2 regions of the Jeotgalibacillus haloalkalitolerans genome follow, and region 2 is predicted to be linked to the other one. Evidence: predicted binding sites of a transcription regulator. Region 2 holds the regulator's gene; the other holds the start of a gene.

Region 1 (6,368 bases), on a different contig from region 2:
GTGCCTCCGATGGTTGATTCTGTTCTGCTGATCGAGCAGGACAGGCTCTATATGAAATCTGACGCTGCATTGAGAATCTGCAGGCAATTGGATGGCCCGGTAAAGTTTTTGTCATACCTGCTGATTGTACCGCGGCCAATCCGTAACCTGGCATATGATGCTTTTGCAAGAAACAGATTTCACTGGTTCGGCAAAAAACAGTCCTGTAAGCTGCCGACACCTGAAGAAAGACGCAGACTGCTTGATTAGTCTGCGTCTTTTTTATACATATCTTCAAGAATCAGATAGTCATTTGATTTTTTGAGCGGGACTCTATATTCGTAGCAGTATTCTTCTAAACGGTGGAAGAGATCGTTGCCATCGAATTTGTAGAGTCTAGGGGAGCGGCCTTTATATGTTTTAAGTATGGCGGCTTTTGCAGCCCAGTTTTCGCGTCTGAATTGTATCTGGGATATGTCTGAATGGTTCAGTTCCCTGGTGCGGATGCGCCACTTGATAAAAAAGACGCTGTAAATGAGCCTGGAGTCTTGAATAGAGAATGAGTATTGAATAAATAATAAAAGAATATGATATATCATAAGTGCAATAAATGAAAAACGGTAAATTGGCTCATCCCATGAAAAAGCAAGAAAAGGTACCAGAGCGAGTGCCATTAGACTAATTTGAATTCGTTCTGTGTGAGCCTTATATATTTTTGGTTTCTGCCTGGTTTCTGTAGTTTCTGAGTTTTGCATCATATCCCCCTGCAAATCAGTCGTGCTCCAATTCTAACATAACTGGAAACTGGTGGAATAAAAAAAGAAGGCATCTCAGCCTTCTTTTTTTCCGTCTTGAATGGGTGTATAGTTTTTAGCGCGGAACTGATCTTTCAGCAGCTGGATACTTAAGACAAGACAAAGCATTCCTGTCAGCCAGACCAGCCCTGCTACACCAAGCAGAAAATGAATCTGATCAGAAACATTTTCTACTGTGGGGTCGTTAAAACCTCCTCCAATGCCCATAAAAAATACGATGTAAGCAATCATCGTCAGACCCAGGTGCGCAGCCATCCACAAAAATGCAGTTTTCATACGCGGAGCGCGTCGGATTGAATATAATACAAAAATAATTGCAGCAAGAACGGCTGCAACGAATCCCCATTCGATGATGAGCAGGAATGTGCTGTTTAATTCTTCAGTCAGCATGAGCGGGCTCCTTATCATGAATTATTATAGATATGTCTATTATTCATGATTCCGTCGGGAAATGCTACTCTGGAGAGGTGGAGATTTGGTGAAAAAAGTTGAACCCCCTGCATGTTTGTTGCCTGTCTGCAGGGGGATCAAGTACTACACACCGTGTGTGTCCTCTAATGTATTTAATTCTGCTGAGTACTTCATAAAAGCGTCCTGATCTTTGTTGTCTAACGCTTCGTTAATAGCTGTTACAAGCTGTTCCTTGCGATGACGGACCAGAATTTCATTTAATACCATGTCCACGTAAATCTCCATCATCGTCATTTCACTGGATTGTTTCTGAGGGACGGTTGACTCATTCATGAACTCTGCGAACGATTTGTTGTTTTCCATCTTCATCACCTCTGCTACTTTTTTTCATTATAGAGAATATCGGAAAGAATATCAACAGAAAGTTTTAAATTTTTAGACAATATGAATTTTAAGCTGAATATATACCGGATTGTTCGGGGTGAAGCGAACATATTTGGAAAAATTTATGTATACATCTGAATAGTAGTTAGTATATGATTATCCCATAAAAATATAAAGGAGTGATAAAATGGAATTTATGACAGCGACAGAAACTTACACTGTCAGTACGAACACAATGATTTTAGAGCCGAGGGTTGAAGACGGGAGTTTAACAGGTACGATTATTCACGAAAAAGGAAGATTACCTTTTTCAGTAGATATGAAACCAATGGAGATTATGGAACATTCGTGTCTGTATTATTTTTCATCCTACGAAGGACGCAAAACCTCATCAAGATTCCTCACAAACTTCAGTCATAAGCCTCCCATCGTTGTTGATCCAATATCAGATATTTATTTCTTCTCCACTCATTCAGATTCAAATAAAAAGAATTATTGGATTGCGCTTAATCACGTTGTCAGTATGGAAAAGAATGACGACTTAAGTAATGAAACAACACTGACCCTCTCAGGAGACAGAACGATTACACTTCCAATCTCGAGACGTGCCACGCATCTGCAGTACCTGAAAGCTTCCGTACTCTCCCTTAAACTGCATCAAAACATCAACGGCATCCGGGAAAGATCAGAAGATACCTACAAAACCAGACTGCATAAAAAACGCTTCGGGTTTGCAGAGTATCTCGACAGAATTGAAAACGTTGATCAGGACCGGATCAACCCTGATGACGGTGGAGACATAGACTTTAACCGACCGATCAAATAATACCTTAAGAGATTCTCAACGTGATTTCTGAGCCGCGGATTAAAATAGTTGTGCTGCTCTTCATAACCTTTATACACGAACAGATACATGGTAAAAGCTTCATCAGATTTCAGTTTTACGACCTTCATGCCGTGGTCTTTCATATACTTTTTCAAAGTAGCGAGCTCACGCTGAACAGCGATCATTGTCTCTTCAATTAACTCAATATAAGGTCTTGGGAGCTTTACACCACTCTTTTCAATCACAATCTGATCACGTTCAAGAATCTTCAGCACCATCGGAAGGTAAAAAGCATTCTCCAGCCGGTCCCGATCCTCAGTTGGAATCTTTGTCATTGAAATCTCCTCCTGTATAACGAACATGCGTTCTATATCATTTTACACAGATTTTCTGAATTTACAACTGGATTATGTTTGCATTATTCACAAAAAAATCTGATAATAGAACAAGCGGTTTATCTCGATAGCCGAAATATTTGATTCACCGGAGGAGATTTCATGACACAAAAGCGCAAAATCACAGCAGAAGATCTGTATAAAATTGAATCATTAACTGACCCGAGATGGTCGCCGGATGGCAAACATATTTTATTTGTTAAAACACATATCAATGAAGAACATACATATGCGTCAAATCTCTTTTTATATGATCAGGAAAACGAAGAGCTGAGCCAGTGGACATATGGAGACAAGAGAGTATCCTCCCCAAGATGGTCGCCGGACGGCAGGAAAGTGGCATTCGTCTCAAACCGCTCCGGTAAAAATCAGCTATACGTTTTATCTGTCAGCGGAGGGGAAGCGAAGCAGGTAACGGAGACGGAAAACGGGGCAGGAAACCCGGTCTGGTCACCGTGCAGCGGAAAGGTCGCTTTTACAGTATCACTTGAACCTGAGGATGCACTAAATGATGAGAAGAAAAAAGTAGATGATGATAAAAAGCTGAAGCCGTTTGTAACAGATTCAATGAAGTACAAAGCAGATGGTGCGGGCCTGCTTGACGATAAAAAGCAGCAGCTTGCCATTATTGATCTGAAGACAGAAGAACTCCGCCAGCTGACAAAAGGGGAAGACAGTTACGCGTTGTTTGACTGGTCACCTGACGGAAAGCAGCTTGCTTTTGCGACGGATGCTGATGCAGAAGATAAAGACTTTTCATTTAATAATGAGCTGTACCTGTACAATCTTGAAGATGACAGCAAAAAGCATATTCAGACGGCTGAAGGCTACGTAGGATTTGCTGCGTGGTCTCCGGAAGGCGATCAGCTTGCATTTACTGCTTCAGGCAGAACCTATGAAAATGCTACGCACAGTGAGCTCTGGATATGGAAAGAGGCTTCAGGGACTGCAGAATGTCTGACTGAAGGAATTGATGCTCCCGTCGGAGATTATGCAATTGGTGATATTCAGCAGGGCGCAAGCGTACAGGGAGCGGTCTGGGCTGATAATAACAGCCTGTTCTTCGTGATAACAGATCAGGGGAATGTCAATCTGTATTACGCTTCAACAGAAGGAGCAGTATACCCTGCTTACGAAGGAAACCATCACGTTTACGGATTTGATATACATGGTGACTCACAAAAGATTGCGGCTGCAATCAGTACACCCGAAAATCCCGGGGACCTGCATATCATTCACGTGCCAACAGGGGAAGCAAAACAGGTAACGCATGTGAATCAGCAGCTGCTTGATGAAGTTGAAGTAGTAGCACCGGAAGCGGTCTATTATGAAAGTACAGACGGTTATACAGTTCACGGCTGGTTTATGAAGCCGGCCGGGTATACAGATGGAGAACAGGTCCCGATGATTTTAAGTATTCACGGTGGTCCGCATGCGATGTATGCCAACACGTTTTTCCATGAAATGCAGCTGCTTGCAGCACAGGGTTATGCAGTACTTTACACAAATCCGCGTGGAAGCCATGGCTATGGTCAGGACTTTGTAAATGCAGTCAGAGGCGATTACGGCGGAGGGGATTATCGTGACCTGATGGCGGCAGTGGATGGCGCGCTTGAGCAATTTGACTTCATCGACCGCGACCGCCTCGGCGTAACAGGCGGAAGCTACGGCGGATTTATGACGAACTGGATCACAGGACATACAGACCGTTTCAAAGCAGCAGTCACACAGCGCTGCATCAGTAACTGGATCAGCTTCTACGGCGTCAGTGACATAGGCTACTACTTCAGTGAGTGGCAGATCCAGGCAGACCTTGGTGACATTGATACACTATGGAAGCACTCACCGCTTGCCTATGCTGACCAGATTAAAACACCACTCTTAATCCTGCACAGCGAAAACGACTACCGCTGCCCAATCGAACAGGCAGAGCAGCTATACATTGCGCTGAAAAGAAAAGAGAAGAAAACACGTTTTGTCAGATTCCCTGAATCAGACCACAACCTTTCAAGAACAGGAAAACCAGAACTCAGACTCGAAAGACTGAACCACCTGACCGGGTGGATGAATGAGTATATTTAATCAAAAGTAGATTGTTTTCAAAATTAATTGCTAGTGTAGTATAGGAAATTTCAGGTGAACGGAGCGGAAGGGGGCGACTCCAGGACGATTAGTGGGAAGCTGAGACCCCACAGGCGAAGCCGAGGAGGCTCAGCAACCACCGTCCGGAAAGCGTCCCCCTGAAGCGCAGTGAGCCGGTTAAGCGAAAGCTGAGACTATTATTTGTCTCAGCTTTTTAAATTCTCAATTGTCATAGTTTGTACAAAACAAAATAAGGGAAAAATATAGCCATAATAGGCGGTATTTTTCCTATTATGCTATACTGATAAAAAATAACCGCCAGTCTAATGATCAGAGGAGCGTTTGAATGACGTTGGAAACTCTAGAAGCATGGTTTACACTTGAAAATCTTCGTGAATTAATTGCAGAGTACCGGGCATTCGGACCGCTGATCGGTTTCTTACTGCCAGTACTGGAAGCATTCCTGCCATTCCTGCCGCTCGTCGCTTTTGTAGTGGCAAATGCAAATGCATATGGTGTTCTGTTTGGTATACTGCTCTCATGGGCAGGTGCTTCAGTAGGTGCGCTGATGGTCTTTTGGCTGCTCAGACGCTTTGGACATCTGAGGCTGTTTTACTTTTTAAGTAATCAGAAGCAGATTAGAAAACTGACGACCTGGGTGGAACGCCATGGATTTGGTCCATTGTTTCTGTTACTGTGTTTTCCCTTTACGCCATCTGCACTTGTCAACGTGGTAGCCGGATTATCACGGATCAGCATCATGCAGTATATGCTGGCTGTTATATCTGGAAAGCTTGTCATGATTTCTACGATTTCATTTATCGGTGCAGACATCGTTTCTCTCATCAGGGAGCCGGTTAAAACAGCTATCGTACTGGGTGTGATCGTTGTCTTATGGCTGGTAGGAAAAAGAGTGGAAAAAGTGATTAACAAAAAAATGGAACGTGACATATTGATGCACGAGCGTCATAGAAAGTCTTCCGGGAATGAAAGGTTGGAGAATAGATGGAATCGTGGAAAAAAGAAAGCTTCGAATGGCTCAAAGCATTAGCAGTAGGAGTCGTTATTGTATTACTGGTCCGCATTTTCCTTTTTTCAAATTATGTTGTAGAAGGAGTATCCATGCAGCCTACACTGCAGGATGGCAACAAGCTGGTCATTAATAAAATTGGTTATACAGTCGGGGACTTCGACAGATTTGATGTCATTGTCTTTCATGCAAGTGAATCAGAAGATTATGTAAAAAGAGTCATCGGACTTCCGGGGGATGAAATCTCTTATGAAGACGATCAGCTATATATTAACGGCGAATATTACGAAGAGCCTTACCTTGAAGAATTCAGAGAAGACGGCAAACGGTTAACAGGTGATTTTACACTTGAAGAACTGACAGGAGAAACAGAAGTACCTGAAGGACAGCTGTTTGTACTCGGTGACAACCGCGAGAACAGCCTCGACAGCCGCATCTTCGGCTTC
Region 2 (6,368 bases):
CCTCTCTAACTCACGTGATACGTCCTATTGTACAAAAAAAAAAGAGAGATGTACAAACATCTCTTCTTTTTATTAAAAAAGTTCAAATCCTGCCTGCAATTCAGGAAAATATTAGTTCAGCTTATTCCTATTTTTTGCATCTTTAAGTTTTTGCGGCGTAACATCTTTACCCTCAGGATCAATAACAGTTACATTTTCAATCGTCTGTTTCATTGAACCTCTGAATGCCTCGAGATATTCCTGCCTAAGTGCCTGCTGTTCATCAGCTTCAGTTTTTGAAAGTGTATCTTCTTTAGATTTCTTTGATAACTCATTGATTCTTTTAATCTTGTCTTCAGATAACATGTTTTTCACCCTTTCTTTCAGGTAAGCTCCTATGTATGTTAAAAGAAAGGTGAAAATTTGACAAGTAATTTGTTTATTGCATCTCTGATTCCATATATTCAACATACCTTCTGTGAACGGTGGCTTTTGATACAGGATGCCCGAGACCTCTCAATACAGATGAAATCTCCTGAAAGGTCAATCCGTTACTGCGCAGCCTGACAATTTCATCCACGGGTATTTCGATTTTTTCCCGCCCTTCTTTATTACCACGGTTTTTAAGATTTCTCTGCGGTTTAAATCCCTGCTCAACCGCACGTTTCATCCCTCTTTTTATTTTCAGGTTATGTAGCTTCCTCTGGTGTTCTTCCACCATACTGACAATCTGAAGGATCATCGAATCTGATTCAGACAGCTGCAGCTCACCGTCATGGGCAATGGTATATATTTTTATTCCTTCTTTATGCAAAGTATGCAATAAAGCAATTTTTGCATTACCTCTTCCTATACGCGTTTCATCCTGAATCAGAAGGCCTTCCGCTTCATACAGCCGTATATGATCCAGTAATTCAAATACACCCTCACGGTCCAGATCAAACCCGCTTTCTCTCTTACTGATGGTTGAAACGACCTGATAATTCATTTTGACGGCAAGGTGTTTTAACTCCTCTTCCTGCCTTGCAAGTGATGTTTCCTGTGCTTCTTTTTCTGTACTGACTCTGCAATAAATAATTACTTTCAACACGATCACTCCTTATTTCTGTTCAGATGCCAGGTGTATCGCGTCTTCACTGAAATCAAAAGCTTCCTCAGGCACCGGCAGCTCAAGTTGTTCTCCCGCTACAATGACATGAGAAGAAAGCTCATTATGTTCAGTTACCCACTCAATAAACTTTTCCGGGGTCATGGATGTATGGCTTGCATATTCCTCAGCGTATGCCCAAAGCGTATCTCCATTTTTAACGGTAATTGCTGCGTATGTTGCATCACTGTTTGCTGTATTGGTAAAAACTAAAAATAAACTGAAAAACAGCGCAGTCACCACGAATAGAATAACAAATGAATATTTTCTCCACAATGCAGTCATTATTAATCGCCTCCATCGAATATGTGTTCGCTTTTATTAATCTGAGTATAATACGAACATTTGTTTTGGTCAACACAAAAACTCGAACTTATGTTTGTATTTTTAAAAACGCTATGCTATAATTTAGAAAAGTTTTAATCTGAAAAGAGGTGCTGAAGCGTGAAGAAGTTATCAAAACGACAGCTTGATATATTAAACTTTATTAAACGTGAAGTTCAGGACAAAGGTTATCCGCCTTCCGTTCGTGAAATCGGCCTTGCGGTTGGACTAGCTTCAAGTTCTACCGTTCATGGACATCTTGCAAGACTTGAAAGTAAAGGCTTAATCAGGCGTGATCCAACAAAACCGAGAGCGATTGAAGTTATATCCCTCGAGGAGGATAAAATCCCGACACAGCGCGTAGTCAACGTTCCGCTTGTGGGGAAAGTTACAGCCGGGTCGCCGATTACAGCAATTGAAAATGTTGAGGAGTATTTCCCGCTCCCTGAAAGACTGGCTTCATCTGATGATGCTGTGTTCATGTTAGAGATTATGGGAGATTCTATGATTGAAGCCGGCATTTTAGACGGAGATCTTGTCATTGTGAAACAACAAAATACTGCGAACAACGGGGACATTGTGGTAGCAATGACGGATGAAGATGAAGCAACAGTAAAACGCTTCTTTAAAGAAAAGGATTATGTCAGACTCCAGCCTGAAAATTCTTCTATGGCACCAATTATCTTAAATAACGTATCCATCCTTGGAAAAGTGGTAGGAGTATATAGACAGGTTCATTAAAAAAGCTGAACGTTTTGACAAAGTTGTCAAAGCGTCCAGCTTTTTTAATGCTTCATGATTAATATCATTTTATGTCAGCGAGCACTTTTTTTATAAATGAGGAAACCTCCCCGGGGATTTCAATTGGCAGCATATGCCCTCCTGAATCAAACATATGTGTTTTACAGCCTCTGATTTTATCTTCGGCTTTTTTAAGTAAGGTATATGGATCATAAATTACTTCATCACGTCCAACCGCGATATGGACAGGCATCATTAATGTATCGAGTTCATGATCTTTAAACAACTTAGGGGGCGTCATCACATACTCCCAGGTCACATGCTTTTGTCCAAGATAGTAAAGCTTAAACAGCCGTTCCTGCCCCTCTTCCTTCTTAACTGTGAGCCACCTGCAGAACTGGCTGATGATAACTGATTCGCTCGGAATCAGGTTTGTTAGTAGCAACCTTGAGTAGAAAGACAGATTCATTCTTTTGATTGAAGCTGCCGGTGAAAAAACAATTAATGATTTCACTCTGTCGGGCTTTAAAATAGCAAAATTAAGCGCATGCCATCCGCCGTTGGAATGACCTACTATAGTTACTTTTGCAATCTTCAATTCATTAAGAAGCTCTGTGATCCACATGATATAATCTTCCCGTTCGTTTAAATGCTCTTTTGTATTACTTTGATTAAACTCTCCCAGCACATCAACAAAATAAAGCTTAAATTCATCTGCTAATTCTTCCGCACATTTATACCATTCCGCAGAACTGAAACCAAATGCATGAAAAAAGAGGAGCGGCTCCTTATCCTGGTTCCCGCACTCAAGAACCGAAATGTCTCCAAAAGTAGTAGTAATGATACGTTCCTGATAAGGTGTTTCCCATAACTTCATCACTTTCTGATACGCAGATTGGTACAGCTCATATCCTTCTTTTGATTTAAATCCTCTATATGAATCTGCCATTACAATCCCCCCTTAGCCTTTATATACCCGGCTTTTTATATTTTGACCAGATTACATATAAAAAACCTCTGAAGCGAAATTGCTTCAGAGGTTTGAATAATTAATACATTTCTAAATACTGTTCTCTCTCCCATGGGTGAACCTGCGTACGGAACATATCCCACTCGATTTCTTTCGCTTCCACGAAGTGCTCAAAGATGTGCTCTCCTAGACCATCAATAATAACCTGGTCGTTCTTAAGCTCTTCAAGGGCTGCAAAAAGAGTACCAGGAAGATCTTTAATACCTGCAGCTTCACGCTCTTCTTTGTCCATTACATAGATGTTTCTGTCAATTGATTCAGGTGGTGTCAGACTATTTTTAATTCCATCAAGACCTGCTTTAAGCATTACAGCCATTGCAAGGTACGGGTTTGCAGATGGATCGACAGAACGAACCTCAACACGTGTACTCATTCCACGTGAAGCCGGGATTCTGACTAACGGGCTGCGGTTTCTTGCAGACCATGCAATGTAGCAAGGCGCTTCATAACCTGGTACAAGACGCTTGTATGAGTTTACAGTAGGGTTTGTCACAGCTGTAAATCCTGAAGCGTGCTTTAGAATACCAGCCATGAACTGTTTCATTGTCTCACTTAGCTGACTTTCTGCACCTTCATCAAAGAATGAGTTCTTTCCGTCTTTAAATAATGACATATTGAAGTGCATACCTGATCCGTTAACACCAAATAATGGTTTTGGCATAAATGTAGCATGCAGTCCGTGCTTTCTTGCAATTGTTTTAACAACAAGCTTAAATGTCTGGATATCATCACATGCAGAAACTGCATCAGCGTATTTGAAATCAATTTCATGCTGTCCAGGTGCAACTTCGTGGTGAGACGCTTCAATTTCAAAGCCCATTTTTTCAAGTTCAATTACGATATCACGACGGCAGTTTTCACCAAGATCTGTTGGTGCGAGGTCAAAATATCCGCCTTTATCATTTAATTCAAGTGTCGGTTCACCATTTACATCAAGTTTGAAGAGGAAAAATTCCGGCTCAGGTCCAAGGTTGAAATCAGTAAATCCAAGCTCTTCCATTTCAGTCAATACGCGCTTTAGATTGTTACGCGGATCCCCTGCAAATGGTGTACCGTCAGGGCTGTAAATATCACAGATCAGACGTGCAACTTTACCGTCTCCGGCTGTCCAAGGGAATACAACCCATGTATCAAGATCAGGGAAAAGGTACATATCGGATTCTTCAATACGCACAAAACCTTCGATAGATGATCCGTCAAACATCATTTTGTTATCAAGTGCTTTTTCTAACTGACTTACAGGAATTTCAACGTTTTTGATTGTACCAAGGATATCAGTAAATTGAAGTCTGATAAAGTTTACATTTTGTTCCTTTGCCATTTTCATAATGTCTTCTCTTGAATACTTACTCATTGTGTGATTCCTCCTGTTTTTTATGTAATTTTTTAACGAAAGAACCTTGAAAGGTCTCCCGCTCTTAAACTGTTTTTGCTGTACTTGCCATTACCCATCATTTCCTGTTTTAACAGTTTTCTTAATTCACCTTCTGATAAGTCCGGCTTTTTAGCAGGTCGATCTGATTCGGCTTCTGTGCCATCCCCCAGGATTCGCTTAATACCAGCCATATTGACCCCCTGCTCAAGCAAATCTTTAATCTCAAGCAGCTTATCAATATCATTTAATGAGAAGAGACGGCGATTACCTTCCGTTCTGGCCGGTGCGATTAACCCATGCTCTTCATAGTAGCGAATCTGACGGGCGGTTAAATCGGCCAGCTGCATGACTGTTCCAATTGGAAAGAGTGGCATGCTGCGTCTAATATCACTGCCCATCATATAACCCCTTTCTTGCCTGTCGACAATTTAACTATATAACATGTTAAATTATCTGTCAACTACATGTTAGGTTTTATTACATGATATTTACCTGACTAGTTTTTTGTTCCCTTATCTCATGCGTTTTATGCATAATTTTAAAATAAAAATTATTTTTATTCAGAATTAATGTTCAGCAGAAATACTGAATCGTTCCATACCACCGATGATCATTCATGAGACTTAGTGCGTTTAGTGGAGAAATAATCGGTCAATATAAAAAAGCCGAGACATTTAATGTCCCAGCTCTGAGTCAGATTCGTCTTTATTATACAGCCATTTATAAAGAATTCATTTTTTGCAGGGCAGCTGTAATGGCAATTTTTATATGCTCATACGTAAGCCCACCCTGAATATAAGCTGCATAAGGCGGACGCAGAGGGCCGTCTGCCGATAATTCAATACTTGATCCCTGAACAAATGTACCCGCTGCCATAATGACATCATCTTCATAACCAGGCATATAATCGGGATAAGGCGTAAAATGTGCATTAACCGGTGAAAATTCCTGTACCCCCTGACAAAAGGCTATCATTTTCTCCCTGTCGTGAAACTCCACAGCCTGAATCAGATCTGTTCTGTAGTCATTCCAGGCAGGTGAAGTTGCCATTCCCGCTTCCTCTAAGAGAGCCGAAGTATAAACCGCACCTTTTAGGGCCTGGCTGACTACATGCGGCGCCAGAAAGAAGCCCTGATACATTTCCTGCAATGCATTCAGACTGGCACCTGCTTCAGCACCAATTCCCGGGGATGTCATCCGGTAAGCGCATAAGTCAATTAATCTTTGCTGTCCGGCAAGATAACCACCTGTTTTCGCAAGACCTCCCCCGGGATTTTTAATAAGTGAGCCGGCAATTAAGTCGGCACCTGCTTCTATCGGCTCTTCAGCTTCTACAAATTCTCCGTAACAGTTATCCACAAAAACAATGACCTCCGGATAATGCTTCCTAATTTCTGAAACAGCTTTACGGATATCCTTTATTGTAAAAGACGGCCTTACCGCATAGCCCTTGGAACGTTGTATACCAATAACTTTTGTATGATCATTCATATTCTTCAGAACTGTTTCAATGTCGATCTTTCCATCTTTCAGGTCCGTCTGCTGATAGTGAATACCAAAGTCTTTTAATGAGCCATTATCAGACCCTCTTAATCCGATTATTTCTTCAAGCGTATCGTATGGTTTCCCTGTAATGTAATGCAGTTCATCACCTGGTCTTAATACTCCAAAAAGCGCGATATTAATGGCATGCGTCCCAGAAATAATCTGGGGTCTGACTAAGGCTGCATCTGCTTTGAACGTATCAGCATAAACGGCTTCAAGCGCATCCC

The links. The regulator LexA, encoded in region 2, represses DNA repair genes until DNA is damaged. The targets are predictions, from matches to a motif close to CGAACATATGTTCG.
Region 1: UFB30_RS12435 (YhjD family protein) is a predicted target of LexA. The motif match lies at 2,771-2,784, and genes of this name have one in related genera.

What each region holds. Positions count from the first base shown of each region.
Region 1 is NZ_JAXQNN010000004.1:186,660-193,027, reverse strand. Features, by position in the region: gene UFB30_RS12460 (thiol-disulfide oxidoreductase DCC family protein) at 1-249, shown strand, start outside; gene UFB30_RS12455 (hypothetical protein) at 246-734, opposite strand; gene UFB30_RS12450 (hypothetical protein) at 810-1,184, opposite strand; gene UFB30_RS12445 (IDEAL domain-containing protein) at 1,329-1,568, opposite strand; gene UFB30_RS12440 (competence protein ComK) at 1,777-2,415, shown strand; gene UFB30_RS12435 (YhjD family protein) at 2,355-2,750, opposite strand; gene UFB30_RS12430 (S9 family peptidase) at 2,913-4,892, shown strand; gene UFB30_RS12425 (TVP38/TMEM64 family protein) at 5,239-5,943, shown strand; gene lepB (signal peptidase I) at 5,898-6,368, shown strand, end outside.
Region 2 is NZ_JAXQNN010000002.1:271,916-278,283, reverse strand. Features, by position in the region: gene UFB30_RS06230 (DUF896 domain-containing protein) at 112-345, opposite strand; gene UFB30_RS06225 (YneB family resolvase-like protein) at 419-1,066, opposite strand; gene yneA (cell division suppressor protein YneA) at 1,079-1,411, opposite strand; gene lexA (transcriptional repressor LexA) at 1,571-2,191, shown strand; gene UFB30_RS06210 (alpha/beta fold hydrolase) at 2,256-3,140, opposite strand; gene glnA (type I glutamate--ammonia ligase) at 3,241-4,575, opposite strand; gene UFB30_RS06200 (MerR family transcriptional regulator) at 4,608-4,994, opposite strand; gene UFB30_RS06195 (methionine gamma-lyase family protein) at 5,317-6,368, opposite strand, start outside.